DNA from 2 places in the Aliiglaciecola sp. genome. Region 2 is predicted to be linked to the other one. Evidence: predicted binding sites of a transcription regulator. Region 2 holds the regulator's gene; the other holds the start of a gene.
What was found. Region 2 encodes sigma-54, which starts transcription at its own class of promoters, with help from an activator protein. Its sites were predicted from a motif close to GTTGGCACGNNNNTNGNNT; they were not measured.
Positions count from the first base shown of each region.

Region 1: a site for sigma-54 is predicted at 5,342-5,360, ahead of ABJV04_RS01495 (DUF3192 domain-containing protein). Genes of this name have one in related genera too.

Region 1 is NZ_JBDWYG010000008.1:31,932-41,411, reverse strand. It holds gene katG (catalase/peroxidase HPI) at 779-3,043, opposite strand; gene ABJV04_RS01505 (GNAT family N-acetyltransferase) at 3,708-4,352, opposite strand; gene ABJV04_RS01500 (DUF2789 family protein) at 4,631-4,861, shown strand; gene ABJV04_RS01495 (DUF3192 domain-containing protein) at 4,932-5,294, opposite strand; gene ABJV04_RS01490 (hypothetical protein) at 5,456-5,752, shown strand; gene syd (SecY-interacting protein) at 5,839-6,381, opposite strand; gene queF (NADPH-dependent 7-cyano-7-deazaguanine reductase QueF) at 6,548-7,399, shown strand; gene ppnN (nucleotide 5'-monophosphate nucleosidase PpnN) at 7,420-8,775, shown strand; gene ABJV04_RS01470 (DUF3192 domain-containing protein) at 8,864-9,238, shown strand; gene ABJV04_RS01465 (hypothetical protein) at 9,273-9,480, shown strand, end outside.
Region 2 is NZ_JBDWYG010000037.1:49,122-58,601, reverse strand. It holds gene mgtE (magnesium transporter) at 1-1,042, opposite strand, end outside; gene ABJV04_RS08875 (HPr family phosphocarrier protein) at 1,140-1,415, opposite strand; gene rapZ (RNase adapter RapZ) at 1,412-2,257, opposite strand; gene ABJV04_RS08865 (PTS sugar transporter subunit IIA) at 2,254-2,700, opposite strand; gene hpf (ribosome hibernation promoting factor) at 2,719-3,006, opposite strand; gene ABJV04_RS08855 (RNA polymerase factor sigma-54) at 3,034-4,512, opposite strand; gene lptB (LPS export ABC transporter ATP-binding protein) at 4,574-5,299, opposite strand; gene lptA (lipopolysaccharide transport periplasmic protein LptA) at 5,299-5,871, opposite strand; gene lptC (LPS export ABC transporter periplasmic protein LptC) at 5,858-6,418, opposite strand; gene kdsC (3-deoxy-manno-octulosonate-8-phosphatase KdsC) at 6,415-6,969, opposite strand; gene ABJV04_RS08830 (KpsF/GutQ family sugar-phosphate isomerase) at 6,969-7,937, opposite strand; gene ABJV04_RS08825 (calcium/sodium antiporter) at 7,954-8,910, opposite strand; gene ABJV04_RS08820 (ATP-binding cassette domain-containing protein) at 9,374-9,480, shown strand, end outside.

The sequences.
Region 1 (9,480 bases), on a different contig from region 2:
CTCGTTCAAGAATTAATTACCTTCAAGTTTACTCACTCTTGAAAGCCAATATGTAGTCTGGCAACAAACTACAGGTTATGTTCTATGATTCTCTCACGTAAAGCTTTTCTATTTACGGGGATAATACACATTCAGCTGAAAGTTAAGTGACAGCTTTGTATACCGGACGTAAGCACTTTACCTCTATTCAAGCAAAAACCATCTATCGACCAGTCGAAAATTCAACCAATGTTTGTCATCCTATCATCCAAATAGCACATTCAAGGATGATACCGTTGCTGGCAATAGAGCGACACCGCCCAGAAAACACTTTGCTGTATCAACTGGTCAAGCGGCATTACCCTGAGTTCAAAGAAACATTATATCACTTATACATAGTAGGACTGATTGCTAGTAGGTTTGAAACTTTCAATACCAATGGAGTAGTAACGTAAGGCACTAACGGCAGTCCTTTTCACAAATATCACCAAAACCTCCCTTTATAAAACACAAAACCATCCTTAAAGACAGCTGTAACCATGGGTAGTGTGCAGCGTTAATTTATCTTATACTCGATTTAATGAGATAGATTTGCGAGCGGAAAAATGTAAATATTTCGTGTGTTTTACCTTATTAATCGTATAAGGAACTGATAAGCCAAATATTCTTTCTTGTTAATATGTATGTGAGTAGAGAAGCAAAGTATTGCACACTGGTTTTTACGATTATAAAAAAGATTGCCATGAGCATATCAAACTCACAGCAATCTCCCCTCACTTAAATTTTAAATACGCAACGCTTAACGTCCTAAGTTCATGACTTTAGTCCAAGCCGCAATAAAATCTTTCACAAACTTCTCTTTGGAGGTGTCAAAAGCATACACTTCGGCAACTGCTCGTAGCTCAGAATTTGAACCAAATATTAAGTCAACTGACGTTGCTGTCCATTTAGTTTCACTTGTTTCACGGTCTAATCCTTGGTATATACCCTCTTTGGACGATTTTTCCCAAACAGTAGACATATCGAGCAGATTCACAAAGTAATCGTTTGTTAAGGTATTTGTGTTATCGGTAAATACGCCATGTTTGGAATTTTTATGATTGGCGCCTAGCGTACGCAAGCCCCCAATCAATACCGTCATTTCAGGGACAGACAAGTCCAGCTGGTCGGCTTTATCCACGAGCATTTCGGTTGATGATTTATAACTATTATCAGCGTCAAAATAGTTGCGGAAACCATCAGAGCTTAACTCAAGCAAGCTAAACGAATTAGTATCGGTTTGCTCCTGCGAAGCATCGCCTCGACCCGGGTTGAAAGGAACTTCAACATCATACCCAGCATCATTTGCAGCTTTTTCGATTGCTGCAGAGCCACCAAGAACAATGAGGTCTGCAAGTGACACTTTATCGCTGTTAAAAAATCCGCCATTTACGTCATCTTGGATTTCTTTCAACACTTTAATTACTTTAGCAACCTCGTCTGGGTTATTTATTGCCCATTGGTTTTGAGGCGCTAATGCGATGCGTGCTCCATTTGTTCCACCGCGCATGTCTGAATCACGATAGTTTGCAGCCGATGCCCAAGCAACACGAACAAGTTCTGCTATGCTTAAGCCCGAATCCAAAATATCAGCTTTGATTTTATTTGCATCGTCTTGATCAATAGTAGACTGGGTATCTTCAGATACAGGGTCTGTCCAAATTAGTATGTCTTTAGGTACCTCTTCCCCTAAATAATTACTCGTAGGACCCATATCTCTGTGAGTTAATTTGTACCATGCCTTAGCAAACGCTAATTGATACTCTTTAGGATCAGCTAAAAAACGCTCTGCTATTTTGCGATACTCTGGATCAAATTTTAACGCAAGGTCAGCAGTGGTCATAACGGGAGGATTCTTTTTATCTTTCACATGTGCATCGGGCACACTATTGTGCATAGATTCGTCGGTAGGTATCCACTGTATCGCGCCAGCAGGGCTGCGAGTTTGTTTCCATTCTAAGTTTAATAGATTTTTTAGGTAAAGTGATGTCCAACGAGTGGGAGCTTGTGTCCATGCGCCTTCTAAACCACTCGTAATGGTGTCTTCAGAATGACCTTTACCGCAATTGTTCTTCCACCCTAAACCTTGCTCTTCAACGCCTGCAGCGCCTGGCTCAGCTTCTAAGCAATTAGTGGGTTTGTGAGCACCGTGCATCTTCCCGAAAGTATGTCCTCCAGCGATAAGCGCGAGAGTTTCTTCGTCGTTCATTGCCATACGCGAAAATGCAACACGAATGTTTTTAGCCGAACCTACAGGATCGGGGACACCGCGAGGACCTTCGGGATTTACATAAATAAGACCCATGTGAGTCGCGCCTAAGGGGCGTTGTAATTTACCATCTCGATCTTCGCGGTCACTCGCTAGCATTTCAACTTCTGGACCCCAATACACTATATCGGGCTCCCAGTCATCGGCGCGACCGCCAGCAAAACCGTAGGTTTCAAACCCCATATTTTCTAAGGCTACATTTCCTGCTAGAACGATTAAATCTGACCATGAAAGTGCTTCACCGTATTTTTGTTTAATAGGCCATAATAGACGGCGAGCTTTGTCTAAGTTTCCATTGTCGGGCCAACTGTTGAGAGGATCAAAACGTTGTTGACCTCCACCCGCACCACCACGACCATCTAGCGTTCGATACGTGCCTGCACTGTGCCATGTCATGCGAATAAAAAACGGACCATAGTTTCCAAAATCGGCGGGCCACCAATCTTGCGACTCTGTTAGCACTTTATTGATATCAGCTTTTGCTGCCTGTAAATCTAGCTCACTAAATGCTTTTGCATAGTCAAAATCTGGACCGTAAGGATTAGAACGTTCGTCGTGATCGCGTAATGACGATAGATCAAGTTGATCAGGCCACCAAAATGCATTACTTCTTACTTGATTTAATTTAGCTACGCCTTCACCCATTGGTCCCTTAGGTTTAGATATTTCGTCCGACTGAGCATAAGCACCACTCATTAACGAGACACCCATTACGCTGGCAATGACAGTTTTGATAAACGTATGTTTAGTTTTCATTGATATATCCTCAAGTTACGCTCAGTTGTTTGTAATTATTGAACGCTAATTTGGTCATAATTAACTATCGCTTTCACCCGAGTACGCATTTTGTGTGCAGTGCGAATAATCGTGAGTGAAACATTTACGCACATGTTACTTTGTTAAGCATTTGTTAATAGTAGAGTGGCTTGTGGAAAAGTGTGTTGAATAAAAGCGATTGCCTTAATCGGAAAATCGAATGAAAAATACTGTGGGTGTCTATTTAACGATGTGATGAAAGCCCAGCCAGTTTTTCGTAATAGATATCCTGGGGGGTGTTTAACGGTCTAGTTGCCTTGGACACTTCGTTTCGAATTTACTAATAGGTTTGTTTGAGGGATAAAGCGATTATGAGAGTGGGATTTTCGACAAGAATTCTCTTGTCGAAAGAAAATAATAATTATGCAGCTCTCCAAGTCCTCTTTCACGCTCTACATCCTGTTGAAAGAGATTCTCGTTTCGAATGACGATTGCCATGGGGCTAATTAGTTTAAGGAGGAGTAATTTAAAATTTTGTCAATTTCAATTGTTACATGCTTAAAAGTACAACAATGACGACATTGCAAATCTTAAGGTAGAGGGGATTAAGAGAAGAAAAGCACCAGTTACTGAGGTTTTCTTCTCTTAAGTAATGAAGCGATATTTATGCTGAACGAGGTTTAAACATGATTTGGCCATTAATACGAGACACTTTGAGTTCTTCTATGTGTTGATATTTCCCGTCATCAAAAAACGACAAACATTTAGGTAAAGTTACATAAACACCCACACCTTCACTTTTCTCTTCTTCAAGAACAATACTATCAATAGCGCTCATTAGAACATGTCCAAGACCCCGATGTTGATGATCAGGATGCACACCTATGAACGATAACATATGATATTTTTCATGGGGAATACGCTCCCTCACACGCTGTTCTTTTTCAATCATTTGCTTTGTGCCAATGTAGCCTGCTGTAAGCAACATCTTCAAACGCCAATGCCAAAACCGATCAGGGTTAAAGGCACTATCAGGTTTAATTAAACAAGCCACCGCCAATAATCGATCACTTTCAAACAACCCTATCATCGGCTGCTTAGCGCTCCAAAATGCATTCAATTCTTCTCGAATTGCCCCTCGTAAACGAGATTCATAACCTTCTTTTTCTGAATCGAAGATGTCTAAAAACAACGGATCATCATGATAAGCTTGGTACAAAATTGAAGCTGCGATCTTTAGATCTTCAGCAGCAAGGTAGACAGCTTTGATGGTATCCAATGGGTTTATGTCTTGTGCAGTATTTGACATAGCTCGACTCTCTTCAATTAGGAAACTTCACTTTACATAAATATTAACCACTTGTTAACAACTCATTAAACTAAACAGCAAACAATTTAAGCTATTTTGTGCTGAATAGGTTGATTTATAGCCTATTCCCCCCAAGACTTAAAGAGACGATGGTAAAAGTATCCAAGGCATAAAAGATATTAACTAGGTGAAAAGCAACAACTCTAAGTATCTAATTAATTAGCAAGGTACTAAATTGACGACCCGTTGAAAATAGAATTTCATATAGGAGACAGCACATGTTAACTGAAAATTTAGAATTGAAAGACTTGTTTCTACAACTAGGCTTAGCAAATGATGATGAGTCTATTGAGCGCTTTATTGCTGAACATAAAGGTTTAGATAAATCGATAAAACTTGAAGAGGCCACTTTTTGGACCCAGGCTCAGTCGACTTTTATTCGGCAATCCTTTTTTGAAGATGCGGAATGGACAGAGTTAATCGATCAGTTAGACAATCGTTTACGATAATCTAACTGGCTAGCCAAGTTTGTAGCTTGGCTAGTTACAGCCCAACGATGCCGGGCTGTAGTTTGCAAACTTAAATGTTTTGGTAAGCAGAGTCGCCCCATCCGATTAGGTTGCCATTTTTGAATACCAATGGAGTGCATTCATCTTTAGTGGTAACACCATCACCTTCTCGACGCTGCGTGCGATAAAACAAAACGTTTATCTCGTCGTTATTTTGTTGGTATAGCTCACTAAAATCTGGTGTACCGAGACGGCTTCTAATATCTGCAATAGCTGTATTTGACTCTAATCTTGCAATTGCCTTTCTATTCTTGCGCTCTTTTTGTTCCCAGTCAGATTGATAGGAATAATCCCCTTCACCACCAACCGATATAACACACCCAGATAAGGTAAGAGGTAAGACTAATGCTGCAGCAACAAGTATTTTTTTCATTTTAAGTTCCTTGAAGTTTTAATTTTATTGTTTACATGCAGTCCACTATACAAAATTGAGGCCAAAAACTAAGTCATTGATATATAACAACATATATTAATGCATGTGTTCGTCAATACAGTTAAAATAGCCACATTGACTAATAATTAGTGTTTTTCATCATGTCAAATCAGCACCAGTACATTGCTTCACTGTGTAAAAATTTAAAATCTAAAGGAAAAGCGCCAAGTGTGGCGTTAATTAAAAAAGCATCTAACCGGCCATTACCATTACGGGAAGTTATTGATGTTTTAAGGCGCTGGCAAGACGAGCCAGAGCAGTTTGCGGATCTAATTGAAGATGATGTTCCCATGCAGAAACCAACCGATTTAGCACAACATGTAAATCAGTTAGAAAAACGCATCGCATTATTGGAACAGCAGGTGTTGAGCCTAACCCAAGCTTTGAAACAATCATAATCGTTGATTATCCTACACCTGTAGGCGGTGGCTTTAGCCCCGCAAAGTGAATGAAATGTTCATCTAACCATGGCCTGAAGGCCATGCTACAGGCGTGGGGTGAGCTGTTGGATAAATTCGATTAATGAATTCGCTAGGGTCTCCTGCGGCTCTAACCCTATCTGTTCCAACATGACCCGCCCTGTTTCATTGTGCACACTCACAATAAAATCGTCTTCGTCTGTGATGGCAAAAAACAGCGTATCTTCTTGCCCTAAACGTCTTTTCATCAACACATGAGCCACTAAATTTTGTTGTAATCGTTCAAAATCATCATCGTTCCAAGGCATCAATAATTGCAGGTTCCCCCTTGGAGTTTGAGCATTTAGATTATCACTCCAAAAGCAGGTATAGTAATCCTTAAGTTGTTCATCCATTTTAATTTCAAGGGCTTTTTCAAAGTGTTCGAAGTGCCTGTCACTGGTTTGTTTAACCGGTAACCATGGGATCCATTCATCTTGCTCTCCTTTTTGCTGATAGCATTTTGATGGCCAATTTTCATCGAACTGAATAACCAATGGATGTTGATTACGTTGATGACAATCGACATATTCAGAAACAAAATTTTGTAGTGCCGAATCAATGCTCACAGACTACACTTCCTTATATTTAAATTAAGATGACTTGAAACAAACGAAGTGAATACCAATTATCTGCGGTAATATGCGAAACGAATCTGATAGTGGCGTAATTGCGTAACAACAATCATCAAAAAGGTATTTACACTGCTCAAGTATTGTATAACGAGAAGACTAAATGACAAATAAAACCGATGAGATAAGTAATGCATCTCCGGCACTAGAAAAACTAACACTGGGTAAAACAGTTGAATATGTGCAAACCTATTCTCCGGAACTCCTGCAGGCAGTGCCCCGCAGTTTAAGTCGAGATACCATCGGATTAACTGGAAGCTTGCCATTTACCGGCGAAGATATCTGGAATGCATATGAGCTATCTTGGCTCAACATGCGAGGAAAACCGCAAGTTGCAATAATGCAATGTATTGTTCCGTTTGACTCGCCGCATTTAATTGAATCAAAAAGCTTTAAATTATATTTAAACAGCTTTAATCAATCTAAAATCGAATCCATACAAACGTTAACGAACACCCTGACGTCAGATTTATCAAATTGCGCTGGAAAGTCAGTACAAGTAAAAATAATTTTGCCGAAGGATTTTGCTAGTCAAAAAATTGAAGATTTGCCTGGTGAAAATATTGATGATCAAGACATAGAGTTTACTGATTACCAATTAGACGCCTCAGCATTAAAAACTACATCGAAGCAAGTGAGTGAAACACTGTGTAGTAACCTGCTTAAATCCAATTGCCTGATCACTAATCAACCCGATTGGGGAAGTATTATGATCCGCTACTCAGGTGCTCAAATTGACCAAGAATCACTGCTACGCTATCTAATTTCATTTCGCCTGCACAATGAATTTCATGAACAATGTGTAGAGCGAATTTTTCAAGATATAAAGCATTACTGCAAACCATCAAAGTTAACCGTTTATGCACGCTACACTCGCCGCGGAGGGCTTGATATCAATCCCTTCAGAAGTGATTTTGAATCTGCATACAACATTGCACGACAGGCTCGCCAGTAAGTTCGGAAATAGGACAATCTATGCTATCAATTCAATTAAACCCAGTTGGCCCTTTAAGTCAATTGTCGCAGTACGAAGTAGATAGGCTTAAACAATCAGTCAATAGTGATCTCTATAAATTATTTAGAAACTGTTGTTTAGCAGTATTAAACTCAGGCGTGGAAGAAGATGATTTCGAACAGCTTTTTACCCCCTATGAAGATTTCGAAGTTAATCTGATAAGACGTGAGCGTGGCGTTAAAATCGAACTAGTCAATCCACCCGCCGTAGCATTCGTTGACGGGCAATTAATCAAAGGTGTGCACGAACACTTATTTGCCGTACTCAGAGATATTTTACATATGGGAGTGAAATATCGGCTCAATGAAGCCCATGTTACACAATCTAAAGATTTGACCGACATAGTGTTTGATATGTTACGTCATGCTGAAGTTATTAAAGTAGGCAGCGATCCGAATATGGTGGTTTGCTGGGGTGGTCACTCAATTGGCGAAGTAGAATATAAATACACCAAAGAAGTGGGTTACCAACTCGGTTTGAGAGAAATGAACATTTGTACCGGCTGTGGTCCAGGAGCGATGAAAGGCCCAATGAAAGGGGCTGCAATTGGACACGCGAAACAACGCTACAAAACCGGCCGCTATTTAGGAATGACTGAACCATCAATTATTGCCGCCGAGCCGCCAAACGCCATTGTTAATGAACTGGTTATCATGCCAGATATTGAAAAACGGTTAGAAGCTTTTGTGCGTATTGCCCATGCAATTGTCATTTTTCCAGGAGGCGTAGGCACCGCTGAAGAGTTATTATATTTGTTGGGTGTCATGTTAAATGAAGAAAACCGCGAACAAATCGTACCAATTATTTTAACTGGGCCAGCTCAAAGTAAAGATTACTTTGAATCTATTGATAAATTTGTGGGGGAAACCTTAGGTCCAGAAGCACAGTCGTTATATGAAATAGTAGTGGATGATGCGGTTAAAGTTGCGCAAAAAATAAAAAGCCAGCAACTCGATGTGCGCACTCATCGACGTAACACCGGCGATTCCTATTTATTTAATTGGCTACTAAAAATTGAACCGGAATTTCAAAAACCCTTTGAGCCTACCCATCAAAGCATGCAAGAACTAAATTTGCATTTTTCGCAGCCTAAAGCCGAACTTGCAGCCGCGTTACGTAAAGCTTTTTCGGGAATAGTGGCTGGAAATGTGAAATCCGAAGGTATCACGCAAATACGAAAGCATGGCCCTTTCAAAATCAATGGCGATCCTAAATTGATGAATATGCTCGACACTTTACTGCAATCATTTGTAAAACAACAACGTATGAAGCTTCCTGGTAGCGACTATAGCCCTTGTTATCAGGTAATAACCTAAGGCAGGCTATAGGCTTTTCACGTTTAGTAGCCTTTATTCATCAGTGTGATTTGATTACCATAGGGACAATTAATCTTGAGAAATAATTATGAATAGTAAAGTAATACAACGTATCGGAATTGGCGTATTTATCTACGTATCTCTGGTTGTAGTGCTGATATTGTTTAACCCAGACGATACCTCCAGTATGGGATGGGAAGATCGTCAGGAATACAATAAAGTTCAGTTAACTAAAATCAAAATTGGTGATCTTCGTTCAAGTATTGTTGAACTATTGGGGCCACCAGATATTAGTGAAGCCAAACAAGTAGGTGACGCACAGTTACAAGTGATGTTTTACCGAACTACTTGGAACCAATCAGATGGTATAACCACCCAAGATGAGTGCACCCCACTGCTATTTCAAGATGATAAATTAATTGCCTGGGGTGATGGCACTTACCAAAGTTACTTAAAGCGCTAGTGACTCACTCCTGCTCCCTAGAGTTTATTGAAACATGCCAACCCAAGGTGTAATAAAAGCCTTTGGGCAGGTTTCCACCGTACTTGATGAAGTGCGGCAGAACCCCGTTGGACCAGAACAGATTAAACGGATTGTTAAAGTTTCAGAACACTTTCTAGCGGCCTTTAAGCTCGCTCCTGATATCTTTGTTGCCCAACCTTTATTATATAAATCCAGAAGTAGTTTCTTAAATAATTTCGTCT
Region 2 (9,480 bases):
CTAGGGCCATACCCCGTATAACCAGTGTTAAGGTTTGATTGCCTGCGACACCACCCATACTAGGAACAATGGTATTTAAGATAGCTAACACTGCCATTTGGCTTAGAGTGGCTTCAAAGAGATCACTTACCGCTGCAGCAAGCAGTGCAGTAACTAGGTTAACAGTGAGCCATACAGAGCGACGTTTGGTACTTTGCAGTACTGGCGCAAAGGTATCTTCTTCGTCATCTAAACCCGCCATACTCATCATCGAGTGTTCGGCGTCTTCACGAATAATATCTACCACATCGTCTATGGTGATCCGTCCTAATAACTGTCGATTTGAATCCACTACAGGTGCTGATAGCCAGTTATAGCGTTCAAACAATTTGGCTACATCCGTCTCTGGCATATCAACAGGAATAGCCTCAGCTTCCTCATCCATAATATCTTCGATACTGGAGTCTGGCAGTGCAGTAAGGAGTTTAGTGACGGGCACCGTGCCAATTAAAGTGTCATTGCGACTCACTACATAAAAGGTGTCTGTGCTTTCTGGGATTTCACCTTTAAGTCTTAAATAACGTAAAATAACATCAATATTGACGTCAGAACGCAGGGTAATGGTATCGGTATTCATGATGAAACCGGCAGTGTCTTCACCGTAAGATAGGGCTTTTTCAGCTCGCTGACGGTCCTGCTCATCCATGGATTTGAGTACGTCTTTTGAGACTGATTGCGGCAAACTACTTAAGGTTTCCGCTAAGTTATCAATCTCCATGTCTTCTAAGGCATCTACCACCTTGTCGGGAAGCATTTGGCCAATGATGCCGTTACGTACATCTTCCGATAATTCTTCAAGCACGTCGCCATAGAAATCAGCGTCTAACATTTCCCAAAGTTCGGTTCTTGATTTACTTGGAGATGATTCGAGAAGTAGGGCGATATCACATGCAGGCATATCGTGAATGGTTTTGCGGACATGCATAAAGCGGCCACTGGCCAAGGCTCGATTGATAGCCTTCAGTTGACGTTGCGCGTGTTTTACCTCTAATGCTTCAGCCATGAAAATACAGCTCGATGAAAAAACTACTAATATGAATAGTTTAGAGGGTTAAGGGCGGCAGGTCAGCAATTATTTACTCAACTTTAGTGAAAGTGAGCTATTCGTTTTCGTGAAACTTTTCTACAATAAGCTTTTCGATAGCTGCAAGTGCTTGCTCAGCGTCGATTCCTTCGCTTATTACGTTGACTTCTTTGCCTTGGGAGCTTTCTAACATCATTAGACCCAATACACTATTAGCTGACGCCGTTTTTTCCCCTTGGACTAAAGTAACTATGGCATCAAATTGATTGGCAACTTTAACTAATTCTGTCGCTGCTCGTGCATGTAAGCCAAGTTTATTAACTATAACTATTTGCTTTTCAAAGCGATTCATCGGTTTAATTCTCGGTGTCTAATTTGCACATCTGGGTGAGAGGCTGAGAATGTTTTTGCTAATGACTCAGCAACATAAACTGAGCGATGTTGTCCACCGGTACAGCCAATTGCAACTGTTACGTAACTTCGGTTATTTCTTTCTAGATGGGGAAGCCAAGTTGATATAAGGTTTTGAATTTGCCAAATAAATTTAGTCACTATGGGTTGTGAACCTAAAAATATTTCAACTGGTGAATCTAATCCACTTAGGTGTTTTAAGTCCGGCTCCCAGTGAGGGTTAGGCAAAAATCGCGCATCAAAAACATAGTCAGCATCTTTAGGTATGCCATATTTAAATCCAAAAGATTCAAATACTAAAACCAGTCTTGAGCTTTTCTTTCCTAGGATGCGCTCACGAACTAACTCTGCTAATTGATGAACCGAAAGCTTGTCAGTATCTAAATATAAATCAGCACGTTCTGCTATCGGAGCTAAAAGTTGACCTTCAGCCTGAATGGCATCGGAAAGCGATTTGTTTTGACGTGATAACGGGTGTAATCGACGAGTTTCGCTGAAGCGCTTAATTAGCATGTCATCACTGGCATCTAAATAAACAATGGTCATATCCCAGTTGGCAGGCAGGTAATCGAGGATTTCCACCAATTCACCAGACACTTTGGGAAGATTTCTTACATCAATACTTACCGCAACTTGGTCATACTCATCCATAACTGTATGAGTAAGGGTAGGCAGAAGGTTAACGGGGATATTATCAACACAATAATAGCCTAAATCTTCTAATGAGCGCAGTGCAATTGATTTTCCTGAACCGGAACGACCACTTATAATAATCAGCTTCATGCAACAATCGCCTCGTATAACTGTCCGTTGTCTTCAGCACAGCGAATGCGTTTAAGAACCTCTTTGTCACTTAACTTTGTGGCTATAGTGGCTAAGGTTTGCAGGTGTCCAGCGGCTTTATCTTCTGGTACTAAAATAGCGAAAAATATATCTACTGGACAATTATCGACTGCGTCAAAATTGATGGACGGATCACTGGTAATTAATATTGCGACTACGTCTTTTAACCCAGCTAATCTACCGTGGGGCAGCGCAATACCATTGCCGATTCCTGTACTACCCATTTTTTCGCGACTGACTAAACTATTCAAAATGGTAGTTTGATCAATACCGTCAATCTTTTCTGCCGCTATTAGGCTGATAGTTTCAAGAATTCGTTTTTTGCTTGTCCCCTGAACTGCACAACTTGTGCAGTCAGAGGAAAGGATGTCTTTAATTTCCATTAAATAATCTAATATATGTTAATGACGTTTAATCTTTTCCTTGTGCTTGATCACCTGTCGATCAAGCTTATCTATTAATCCGTCAATGGCTGCGTACATATCGTTATGTTCTGAGGTTGCAAAAACTTCGCCTCCGCTAAGATGAACTGTCGCTTCAGCTTTTTGATTAAGCTTTTCGACATTGAGAATGACATGGACATTGTTGATGTGATCAAAATGCCTTTCTAACTTTGTAAATTTAGTGTCTACATAATCTCGCAATGAATCTGTAATTTCTACATGATGGCCAGTAAGGTTAATTTGCATATTAGCGTATTCCTTCTGTTAACGAGCCTACAGCAGGCTCTTGCGTTGGTTAGACGGTGGGATCGATAAAGACTCCCGGTATTTTGCTATTGTTCTACGGGCAACCTGTATACCTTGGTCAGCCAATAGATCAGCAATCTTACTATCGCTAAGTGGCTTAGTTGGAAGCTCTGCAGCGACAAGTTTTTTAATTAGTGCGCGAATTGCCGTTGAAGAACACTCTCCGCCAGAGTCTGTGGCAACATGGCTGGAGAAAAAGTACTTCAGTTCGTAAATTCCTCTTGGTGTATGCATATATTTTTGTGTAGTAACACGGGAAATAGTTGATTCATGCATATCCACCATTTCTGCGACATCATTTAACACCATTGGTTTCATCATTTCCGGACCATGCTCGAAAAATCCGACTTGTTGCTGAACAATACAATTGGCTACTTTGAGCAATGTATCGTTTCGGCTTTCAAGGCTTTTAATAAACCACTTGGCTTCTTGCATATGTGAACGAATGAACTGACTGTCGCTGGTATTTTTAGCATTGCGGCTCATAGCTGCATATTGCTGATTAACATTTAGCTTAGGCAAACTGTCGGGATTTAACTCTACTTGCCAGCGGCCATTCTTTTTCATTACAGAAACATCAGGAATCACGTATTCGGATTCACCAATTATTAGGGCGCTGCCTGGGCGAGGGTTTAATGTTTGCAACAAACGCATTGCTTCGCGTAATTCGTCTTCTTTTAAACGAGTTTTGCGCATTAACGTGCGGTAATCTTTGCTACCTAAAAGGTCTGCATATTCACTAATTAATAATTTAGCTTCATTTAACCAAGGTGTATCTGGGGCAAATTGATTCATTTGTACCATCAAACACTCTTGAGGATTTCGAGAGCCAGAACCGATAGGATCGAACATTTGAATGCGTTTTAGAACACACTCAACTTCATCCAGTTCAACCTCTTCGTGATCGAGACTCGCGAGCACTTCTTCAGTACTAATGGTTAAATATCCAGATTCATCGATTGAGTCGATGATGGCAATGGCAATAGCGGTATCTACTTCGGAAAAGGGGGTTAAGCGCATTTGCCATAACAAATGATCTTGTATATTTTCGCTGGTTTCACCTTGGAAAATTTGATCATCATCACCACCGCTGCCACCACTAATTGATGCGGGTGCTGAAGATGCACTGATATATTCATCCCAAGTGCTATCTATGGGTAATTCGTCCGGAATATCTGCTTTTTCTAATGCCTCGTTTGTATCCATTGAGTCAGAACTGGCGGATACGGTTTCTTCCGTGAATTTATCATTACTATCTGCTAATGCGGAATCTCCTGTGGGGATGTCCGAACCATCCTCTACTTCTAAAAGCGGGTTGGATTCTAAAGCTTCTTGTATTTCCTGTTGTAAATCCAGCGTTGACAACTGCAATAGACGGATAGCCTGTTGCAATTGAGGCGTCATTGTTAGTTGCTGGCTGAATTTTAATTGTAACGAGGGTTTCATTTAGTTTTTATATTCTTACTTGTTTAGCCACAAAGCTTTGGTTAAAAACAACATACCTGTACTATAGCTTGAATTGCTCGCCAAGGTATACATCTCTGACTTGTTGATTATTTAAAACTTCTTCTGCAGTTCCAGAAGCTATCAATTCACCATGACTCACAATATACGCTTTTTCACACACGTCTAGGGTTTCACGTACATTATGGTCAGTTATTAATACTCCAATACCTCTATCGCGCAGGTGTTGAATTATTTTTTTTATATCATTTACAGAAATTGGATCGACACCTGCAAAAGGTTCATCTAATAAAATAAATTCGGGTGCGGCGGCCAAGGCCCGTGCTATTTCGACTCTTCTGCGTTCTCCGCCAGATAAACTCATTCCTAGGCTATTACGGATATGATTTATATTAAACTCGTCGAGTAATGCATCTGCTTGTTCTTCTCGTTGATCTGAGCTCAATTCTTTTCGGGTTTGTAGAATTGCCATGATATTTTGGTAAACAGTTAGTTTACGAAATATAGACGATTCTTGAGGAAGATACCCAATTCCTTTTCTAGCTCGAATGTGCATAGGCTGTAAAGTTAATGCTGTTTGATCAATATAAATATCGCCCTTATCTAAAGGTACAAGCCCTACAATCATATAAAAAGTCGTTGTTTTGCCTGCACCATTGGGGCCCAACAAACCAACAATCTGCCCTGTAGACACTTCTAAACTAACATCTCGAACTACTTGTCGAGATTTGTATGATTTAGCTAGGTTAGTCGCTTTTAACGTTGCCATTAAGGTTGCTCGTCCTGCTGCTTGTCAGTGCCTTGATGTTCTATATCATTCGATTTTTCGTCTGCATCTTCTTCCTGACGTTTACGGATACTCTCAGGTTGAAAAATAGCGGTTACTCCGCCCTCTGCATTACTGTTGCTTTCAGCTATTAATTGTTCCAATTCCATATTGAATTGGATGGATTCACCTTTAACAAGGCTGCTATCCTGATTCAATTCAGCTGAGCCATTTAGTGTTAATGTTCGATTGGAAACTTCGTATTTTATTTCATTAGCCGCAGCGCTGATCTTACTTCCGTCATCAAGGGTTTGGCTATACTTTGCCGGTTTACCTCGGGCAATAAATACTTCTTTACCTTCACCCAAGCCGGCGATGACTTCAACTTCATCGGCTAAAATTTCAAGGGAGCCTTGGGTAATTTTTACGTCTTTTCTAAAAATAGAGGTTTTGGTTTTGCCATCAAAGAAGTTTGACTTAGAGTCAACTTTGATAGGTAAATTAAAGTCGTTTTCACCGGCGCTAACAGCGGCGCTGAACACTAAGCTGATGATTAAAGCGCTAACGAGGCGCATATTGAGTTTGCACATGATTTTTAAGTTCATATTCCTGCGTAGTTAAATTTGCTACAAAGCCATTACTTTTAACAATAAAATCTTTTCCGTTAATCTCAACCGGTTCATCAGACATCATTGTTTTGTCTACTAAATTAATTTCTAAAAATTGTGTTTTAATTGTTTGCACAAATCCCGAATCATCTAAGCTTGTAATCTCTACGTCAGTTTCTAATTGAATGCGATTGTCCTCATAAAGTGTGCCCTCTTCAGCTTCAACATGCCAAGGGTTTTGTTCATCGGATACATAGATGGTGTATTTGGGGTGGCTAAACAAGGTGAAACCTAGAATTTGATAATGTTCCATTTTAAGGGCGAAAACTTCGTGGTTCACTTCGCCATTTTCATTATAAAGAGTACTGCGCATATTGCTCGCTTGATAATTGGGCTGCCAAGAATCTTCACTAGGAGCATTGGTTTGTTCCGTATCCGAACCTATCCACCCTGGCACATATATCATCAAGATTAGCACAAACAAAATGCCAATGCTTAGGGTGATTCGATTCATACGCTGCTACCGTATATACGATTTAATTTATTGTTAGCGAACAATATGAGGTCGCATATTTCTCGCACTGCGCCAGCCCCGCCGGCTGTTCGCGTAATATATTCAGCAACTGATTTTACGTACGGGTGGCCATTTGGAACACTAATAGATACGTTGCTGTGTTCGAACATACCCACATCAGGCATATCATCACCCATGGACGCGATATTTTCTTTCTTTAAATTTAAGCCGGCTTTGAGTTTTTGTACCGCAGTTTTTTTGTCTTCTTCGCCTTGGATAATCAATGATACACCCAGTGCCGACATTCTGTTTTCTACGATGGCAGATTTACGACCTGTAACAATAGCTACGTCAATACCAATTTCTAACATTGACTTCACACCATAACCATCGAGAGTATGGAATGCTTTTAATTCTTCGCCATCGTTTCCCATATAGATGCTGCCGTCAGAGAATATGCCATCTACATCACAAACGAGTAACTTAATTTTGCTAAGTTTATTAATGAAATGATTATTAACTGGCCCATAGAGAGTTTCAATAATCGCCACTATACCACTCCAGCTTTAAGCAACATGTGCATATTTAACGCGCCAACTGGCTTATTTTCATGATCTACTGCAAACATTGAATTGATACTGTATTTCTCCATTAAATTTAAACCTTCAACCGCTAACATTTCTGGTCGACCTGTTTTACTATTTGCGGTCATAACTTCGGCAACCGGGGTTTCGTGGATATCAATCCGGTCATCAAGAATACGGCGCAAGTCGCCATCTGTGAAAATGCCGACTAACTTTCCTTCTTTGTCAGTAATACCGGTCATACCAAGTCCTTTTCGCGATATTTCAAACAATGCATTACGCACTGTTTGATCAGATGTCACTAAGGGTAACTCATCACCAGTATGCATGATATCTGCAATTGTTAATAATAATCTACGCCCTAAACTTCCACCTGGGTGGGATAAAGCAAAATCAGCGGACGTAAATCCGCTTGCATTCAACAAGGCCACAGCCAATGCATCACCCATTGCCAAGGTTGCCGTGGTACTGGCGGTTGGGGCCAAGCCTAAAGAGCAAGCCTCTTGCTCTACCTTAATACACAATACTTCATTTGAATGTTTTCCAAGCGAACTCGTCGTACTGTTAGTCATCGAAATAATAGGTACATTTAATCGTTTTACTACTGGGATTAAATTAAGCAGTTCGGCCGTTTCCCCGGAGTTAGAGATTGCCAGAAGTACATCTTGGGGGCTTATCATGCCTAAATCACCATGATTAGCCTCGCCAGGGTGCATGAAAAAGGCGGGAGTACCTGTACTGGCTAACGTAGCTGCAATCTTATGTCCTATGTGGCCTGATTTTCCCATGCCACATACAACTACTTTACCTTTGCAATTTTGAATGATTTGACAGCTTCGCTCAAAACTACCATCGATATATTGTTGCAATTGCAAAATAGCTTGAGACTCTATTTCTAATACTTTAAGGGCCGATGCGAGATAATCTGTAGACATAGTTAATTCGCTTTACTTATATAAATAAAAAGACAGAGTAGGCGAGATAACATAGGACGAAGGCTGCACCTTCCCACCGATTGATTTGCCTTTTGCCTCGAATATTAAAGCTAAATAATATCAGTAACGCAGTGACGATTAACATGGCATACATGTCTCGACTAGCGACATTACTGTCTATTATTCCTGGTGCTATCAGTCCTGGCATCGCTAAGACGGCAAGAATGTTGAAGATATTAGAGCCAATGATATTACCCAGTACTAGGTCATCTTCACCTTTTAAAACCCCAGCAACACAGGCTGCTAATTCGGGTAGGCTCGTCCCCAATGCGATAATTGTTAAGCCAATCAATAGTTCACTCATTCCCATATATCTGGCAATGTGAACGGCTGAATCAACCATAAAGTGGGCACTAAGAGGGAGGAAAATAAGACCTAAGATAACCCAAAAAATCGCTTTTGAAGGGGGGACGCCTTGGGGGATTTCATCTGCGGTTTCCGAATGCAAGGGGTCGCTTTTCTCAGCGCTTAACGATATCCAAGTCAAGCCACCAATGGTTAGAAAAAACAAAACGATTAAGATAACACCTTCGATAACACTCAAATGACCATCAGCTAAAAAGTAAACCGCCAACAAGGTCACTGCAAGTAAAACAGGAAGTTCGCGTCTAATGGTGCTACTAGAAACCATTAAAGGTTTTAAAATTGCAGTAATTCCTAGCACTAATGCGATATTGGTAATATTGGAACCAATGGCATTTCCCACTGCTGTATCTGGGTTGTTACTGAGTGATGCGGTGGCGGAAACAACAATTTCTGGCGCAGATGAGCCCATTGCAACTATGGTTAACCCAATTACCATGGGGGAAACACCAATATTGGTGGCGAGTGCGGATGCACCGTAAACAAATTTGTCAGCACTCCAACTTAATGCTGCCAATCCCGCTATAAAAATAATGAATTCTAATATCACTTGACTATTTCTTTAAAAAACAATGATATGATTATCGCAAAATACATATGTAATTCCTAATGTCTTTACAATAATAATTAACGCCGTGAGATAATGTTGCTTAATACTTATCCAAACGGGCCATTACTTTGTGTTTTCTTTGTTTAATAAGGCATTTCTAACAATAGATGTTGTGACCCATTGAGTAAAATCAAGGTAGAATATGTCATTCATATTATATAGCAACTCAATCATTATAAACTGCTTGGCGTTACGCTTTGTTACAAATCGAAGCAGTTAGTCAATAACAGCCCATAACCTATACTGTTATCATTCCATTAATAATGCGTTTTATTTTTCGTGTTTTAAGTCGATTAATTATTTTTTTGTCTTGAAAAACGATAAAATGGCCTCAAATTGTCGCCTCGGTTGAAACATTTTAGGTGTTTGTCGTGTCTACTCAACCAGGCCACTCGGAGTTTCGGTGAAAAATTTAATAGATATAGATAGTTTGACCTTTAAACGCGGTAACCGTGTAATTTACGACAATATTTCATTGCACATACCTGAAGGTAAAACCACAGCGATAAT